2 regions of the Janthinobacterium longum genome follow, and region 1 is predicted to be linked to the other one. Evidence: predicted binding sites of a transcription regulator. Region 1 holds the regulator's gene; the other holds the start of a gene.
The links. Region 1 encodes FNR, which switches genes on or off when oxygen is low (the NO sensors DNR and NnrR bind a similar motif). Its sites were predicted from a motif close to TTGATNNNNATCAA; they were not measured.
Positions count from the first base shown of each region.

Region 2: the regulator FNR is predicted to act here: its motif matches at 1,871-1,884, upstream of cqsA (alpha-hydroxyketone-type quorum-sensing autoinducer synthase).

Region 1 is NZ_JBNYXQ010000008.1:55,300-58,507, forward strand. It holds gene ccoG (cytochrome c oxidase accessory protein CcoG) at 1-1,071, shown strand, start outside; gene ACQ4WM_RS18970 (FixH family protein) at 1,213-1,737, shown strand; gene fnr (fumarate/nitrate reduction transcriptional regulator Fnr) at 1,738-2,496, opposite strand; gene ACQ4WM_RS18980 (HAMP domain-containing sensor histidine kinase) at 2,699-3,208, shown strand, end outside.
Region 2 is NZ_JBNYXQ010000001.1:1,433,044-1,436,251, reverse strand. It holds gene ACQ4WM_RS06515 (response regulator) at 1-471, opposite strand, end outside; gene ACQ4WM_RS06510 (sensor histidine kinase) at 475-1,728, opposite strand; gene cqsA (alpha-hydroxyketone-type quorum-sensing autoinducer synthase) at 1,952-3,202, shown strand.

The DNA.
Region 1 (3,208 bases):
GTGTACACGGAAATCTTCCTGTGGGTCGAACGCAAAATCGAAGGCACGCGCAGCGCGCGCATGGCGCTAGACCGCCAGGGCCCTTCGCTGCGCAAGACCGGCAAAAAGGTGGCCAAGCATCTGGTGTGGGGCGCGATCGCCCTGTGGACAGGGTTTACCTTCGTCGGCTACTTCACGCCGATCCAGGACCTGGTACATGAAGTGCGAACCTTCAATTTCGGTCCCTGGGAATGGTTCTGGATCCTGTTCTACAGCCTGGCCACCTACGGCAACGCGGGCTGGCTGCGCGAACAGGTGTGCAAATACATGTGTCCGTATGCGCGCTTCCAGAGCGCCATGTTCGACCAGGACACCCTGATCATCACCTATGATGAAAAACGCGGCGAACCACGCGGCGCGCTGAGCAAGAAAGCCGCCAGGGACGGCACGCAAACCAAATTGGGCGACTGTATCGACTGCACACTGTGCGTACAGGTATGCCCGACCGGCATCGATATCCGCAAGGGCCTGCAGTATGAATGCATCGGCTGCGCCGCCTGCGTCGACGCCTGCAACAGCGTGATGGACAAGGTCGAGCGGCCGCGCGGGCTGATCCGCTACAGCACCGACCATGCGATGGAAAACAACTTCAATTCGCAGCAGATCCGCCGGCGCGCCATGCGGCCGCGCGTACTGATCTACACCACGATCCTGGCACTGATCGTCACCGCCGTGTGTACCTCGCTGTTCCTGCGCACGCCCTTGAAAATGGACGTGATCCGCGACCGTGGCTCGATGGGCCGCGAAGTGGAAGACGGCATGATCGAAAACGTGTATCGCCTGCAGATCATGAATACTTCCGAACAGCAGCAGCACTTCAAAATTGCCGTCTCGGGCCTGCCCGGACTGACCCTGTTGACGCGCGAGGAAGTGACCCTGCAGCCGACCGAAACGCTGGGCTGGCCGGTACGTTTGCGCGTGCCGCACGGTGTCGGAGAAAAAGGTTCGAACAAGATCCAGATCGAGCTGCAATCACTCGACGAGCCGTCATTGCATGTACGCGAGAGCGCGGTGTTTATCGTGCCGCGTTAAACAAGGGGTCGGACCCTGCAGGTCCGACCCCAGCCTTTTGCTTGCTTACCCTAAACATAAAGCTGGCCTCAAACCCCAGCCTTCATCCACTCAACGTAAAGCTGGGGTCAGACCCAACGGGTCTGACCCCGGGAGATAAAAATGTCCAAGACTGTCAAACTGCAAGCTCCCGTCGCCCCCTGGTACAAGCACCGCTGGCCGTGGCTGCTGATGATCGGCCCGGGCTTGTCGGTCGTCGTCGGCAGCTTTATGGGGTATATCGCGTTTACGCAACCCGATGCGCTGGTGGTGGGCGACTACTACAAGCAGGGCAAGGCGATCAATCAGGACCTGCGCCGCGATACGGTGGCCAGCAACCTGGCGATGGACACCAGCCTTGCCTACGACGTGGCGCAATCGCGCATCACCGGTTCCGTGCACAGCTTTGGCAAGGCTTACCAGCAGCCCTTGCTGCTGCACCTGGCGCACGCGACCTTGCCGGAAAAAGACATCCGGCTGATGGTGCAGCCCGATGCGGACGGCAATTTCTCGGTCTCGCTGCCGATGCTCGAGCGCAGCCGCTGGCAGGTACTGGTGGAAGACGGCAAGCGCGAATGGCGCCTGTCGGGAATCTGGACCTGGCCGGCCCAGCGCGACATCAGCTTGCGTGCCGACAGCGAACTGTAATTATTTGCAGACGTCGGTACCGGCCGTAATCGCCTTCAGTCTGGCCGGCTGCAGGATTTCAATCTCGCGGTTCGATACGCTCAGCCAGCCTTCCTTCTTGAATTTGGACAGCAGCCGGCTGATGCTCTCGATCGTCAGGCCCAGGTAGTTGCCGATTTCCTCGCGCGACATGCGCAGCTGGAATTTGCTGCCCGAGTAACCGCGCGCTTCATAGCGCGAGGCCAGGTTGACGATAAAGGCGGCAAAACGCTGGGTCGCCTGCATATTGCCCAGCAAGAGCATCACGCTTTGCTCGCGCGTGATTTCCTGGCTCATCATGCGGTGGAAATGGCGCAGCAGGGTTGGCATATTGCCCAGCAATTGCTCCAGGCTGGAAAATGGAATTTCGCACACTTCACTGTCTTCCAGCGCCACCGCATTGCAATGATGGCGGTCGGCGCTGATGGCGTCCATGCCCAGCAATTCGCCGGCCATCTGGAACCCCGTCACCTGTTCCTCTCCACCGGGATTGATCTGGTAGGTCTTGAAGTGGCCAAGGCGGATCGCATACAGGTTCTGGAACGCGTCGCCAATGCGGAACAGCGAGGCACCGCGCAACACCTTGCGGCGCCGTCCGATGATCTGGTCGAGGCGGTCCATGTCGCCCACATCCAAGCCCATCGGCAAGCAAAGCTGGTGCATGCTGCAAGTGGCGCAGCGCGCACGCAGCGCTTCAACGCTCACGATGGGCAGAGTTGGGGACAATAGATCAGGTGTCATTGCGTATACCTTTAAGAAAATACAACAACGAGTTTACTGCATTCAGGGTTGCCGTGTGCCAATTTCGGTGAAATGCCGGCATTAAATCACTTTCTTCCTTTATTTTCATGGCAACTGCGCCACAAGCTGGTGCTTGCCAAGTTGCCGCTTTGCTAGGAGAATTCCTGACAACATACATGCCGCATGCCAAGCAAAGGAAAATATGAAGCCTCTCGGCATCAAAGCAAAAGTCGCGCTGGCGACCAGCCTTACTTCGGTCGCCATGATTGCCCTGGTCACACTGGTACAAGTGCAACGCATGCGCGATGATTTCACCAAGGTACTGCTGAGCCAGCAAACGGCCATGATATCCCGCACGGCAGAAGAGCTCGATGACAAGCTCGGCATGCTGCTCGACGTCATCACCGAAACGGCGCGCCGCCAGCCGGCCGCACTGATGGCGCAGCCGGCCCAGTTGCGCCAGTACTATGAACAGCGCGCCATGCTGGCTCTGTTCGACGACGTGCTGGTGCTCGATACGCGCGGCAAGCTGGTCAGCGATGTGCCGGAATTGCAGGAGCGCAGCGCTCTCGATGTCAGCGACCGCCCGTATTTCCAGACCGTCATGCGCACCCGCAAGGCCATGATCACCGAGCCGATGCTGGGCAAGACCAGCGGCATGCCGATCGTGCAGATGGTCGCGCCCGTGCTGGACAAGAACGGCGAGATAGCC
Region 2 (3,208 bases), on a different contig from region 1:
GTCGAGCGCATGGTCGTCGCTCTTCTTGATGTAGCGGTCGATCAGGCCCCGGTTGAAGGCGGTGACCGCCACTTTTTCATCGGCCGCACCCGTGAATAAAATCTTCTTGCACGGCAGGTCGCGCACCGCCTGGCAAAATTCCAGGCCATTCATCTGTGGCATCGAATAGTCGACTACCAGCACCGACGGTGTGGCAAAGCGCTGGGGCTGGGCGCTGATGCGCCAGATGCGCTCGACGTCGAGCGCCACATTGCACTGGTCGGGCGGCAGGTTCTGCGTGTCGAAGTTGACGTGCAGCGGGGTCTCTCCCTGTTGTGTGCTGTGGCGCAGCCAGTGCAGGGCCGCGCTGGTATCGTGGAAGGTCTTGCGCGCCAGCGCGGGATCGAGCTGGAAGGCCAGGCTTGTCAGGAAGGACTCGCTGTCGTCGATCAGGACGGTCAGGGTCGGGTGGGTATGGACGGGCAGTATCATGCGTCACCTTGCTCGAAACGGAGGAGAAAAACGGTCCGCCACAGGCTGCGGAAACTCCAGCACGAAGATGGCGTACGCATGCTCGCGCGACACGCAATGAATGCGCGCATGCCAGGCCTGCAGGATCTGCCGGCACAAAGCCAGGCCGATGCCGCTGCCGTTGTGTGCGGGATAGGAATAGAAGCGGTCGAAGATCAGCGGCAAGCGGCTGGTGGCAATGCCGCAGCCGGTGTCGATGAACAGCAGGCGCGGCACGGGGCGCGCGCCATCGATAATGATGCGTACGCGGCCCTTGCCGGCCCGCTGTATGCCCTTGAACGCATTGCGCAGCAGGTTCAGCAGGATTACCACGCACAGCTCGCTCTGGCCGGGAAACTGGAAGTCGCACCGCAGGTCGACCCTCACCAGTTCGTGCTGCACGCTGTTGGTGAAGGGATAGCGTTTCAGCACGGCCGTGACGGCTTCGTGCATGGACACCGCTTCGCTCGCTTCAAGCTTGCGGCTGACGGCACTGGCGCTGAGCAGGAACAGGTCGATCATGTGATGCATGTGGCGCACTTCGAACTGGATGCGCGCCAGTGCGTCGAGGCAGGCGGCGCTGGTCTCCTGCGCTAGCGGATCGGCAATGCGCGGCAACTGGCGCTGCAAGCCGCGCACATTGGCCTCGACGCTGACGAGCGGCGTGCGCAGTTCGTGCGCCACGCTGCCCAGGCCGGCCGCCAGTCCGGCCAGCTTTTCCTGCGCGCCCACATGCCGGCTGACCTTGACCAGCGACAGCACGATGATGGTAAACCAGTGCACGGGCAGTTGTTGCCGCACCCGGTCGTCAAACAGGAAAGCTGCATCGCCCAGCTGCGCAAACACCAGGCAGGCAAGCAGGGTGCCGCTCAGGTAAGCGAGCACCGCGATGCGCGTATCGAAGTGAAACAGCACGATCAGGGCCACCAGCAGCGAATGCACCCACAGCACCGAGGCGTGATTCATCAGGAACATCAGTGTGAAAAAGAAGGGCAGTTCGAAGGTCAGCCCCGCGAACAGATAGATGCTGAACCAGCTGTTGCTGAAGCGGTCAGGAAACAGGGCCGGCAGGAACAGCAGGGCGGCGACCGCGCGCAGCGGCAGCGATTCATATTCCTGCGGAAAATAATAGTGCCACAGCGTGTAATACAGCGGCATGCCCAGCGCGCCACCCATGGCCAGCAGGCGTACCTGGGCGCGCCGCACCGGCGTATGTTCGATGGCATCATGGAAGTGCATGAAAGGCTGGAACAGCCTGCCATGCCACGTCTTGCCGGTATGAGCCTGCGCTTGCATCATGGTTGTGGGAGGATAATTGCGAAAAATCAATACCGCATGATCAGGCTGTTTCCGATGAATGGGCGGGCCATCTCGACAAATATTGAGCTGTATCAAATGACGATAGAAGCACTCGCGCATGTTGGTTGCGGTAGTTCCGCATGCAACCTTACAAGGAGTCTTCATGTCCAGACTGTCCATTTCCCATTTCGATACCACTGCCCAGGCCAGCGCCGAACAGCAGTTGTCCGCCTTTGTCCGCCAACGCATGGATGAGCACTATGTCGAGCGCATTGAAAAGTTGCTGGGCGGCCAGCACTTGCACGAATGGCAGGCGATGCCGGCCGATGCAGTCATGCTCGCCGGCAACGACTATCTGAATATTGCCGGCGAGACGAGCTTGCTGGCGGCGCAAGCGCGCGTGCTTGCCGGTGGCGGCGCCATGCTGATGTCGTCCGTGTTCCTGCAGGAAGGCAGCCGGCAGCACCAGCTGGAACGTCGCCTGGCCGCTTTCCTGCACAGCGAGGCGTGCGTGCTGGCGCAGTCGGGCTGGGCCGCCAATGTGGGGCTGCTGCAAAGCCTGGCTGGCCCCGGCATCCCCGTCTACCTGGACATGCAGGCCCATGCGTCGCTGTGGGAGGGCGTGCAGTCGGCGCAGGCGGTGGCCGTGCCGTTCCTGCATAACGACTGCGTTCATTTGCGTCGCCAGCTGGAACGCCATGGCGCGGGCATCATCGTGGTTGACGCGCTGTACAGCACCAATGGCAGCGTGGCGCCGCTGCTGGAGATGGTGGAGATTGCCGAGCGCAGCGGCTGCATGCTGATCGTCGACGAATCGCATTCACTGGGTACGCACGGGCCTGAAGGAGCTGGCATGGTGGTCGAACTGGGCTTGGCACACCGGGTCCATTTCCGTACCGCCTCGCTGGCGAAGGCGTTTGCCGGGCGCGCCGGCCTGATCACCTGCTCGGCACAGTTCAAGGGCTATTTCCTGTCGGCCTCGCGCCCGGCCATTTTCAGCTCCTGCCTGCTCGAGCACGAACTGGCATGGTTCGACGCCGCCCTCGATCTTATCTGCGCCGCCGACGCGCGCCGCGCCGCCCTGCGCCGGCACAGCATGCATCTGCGCCAGGGTCTGTTGGAGCTGGGCTACAACGTCAGCGACGGCACCGAGCAGATCATCGCGCTCGAAGCGGGCACCGAACCTGACACCCTGGTGCTGCGCAAGGCACTGGAGCGACATGGCATCTACGGCGCCCTGTTTTGCGCGCCGGCCACGCCGAAAAACCGCGCGCTGGTACGCCTGACGCTGAACGCCGGCTTGCGCGACCATGAGTGCGAGCGCGTGCTCGCCGCCTGCGCGGCGATCCGCGATGAAGTGGGGCTGGCGCGCTGGCCGTCGACACGGCGTTTGCGCAAGCTGGCGCTGGTGTAAGCGCAG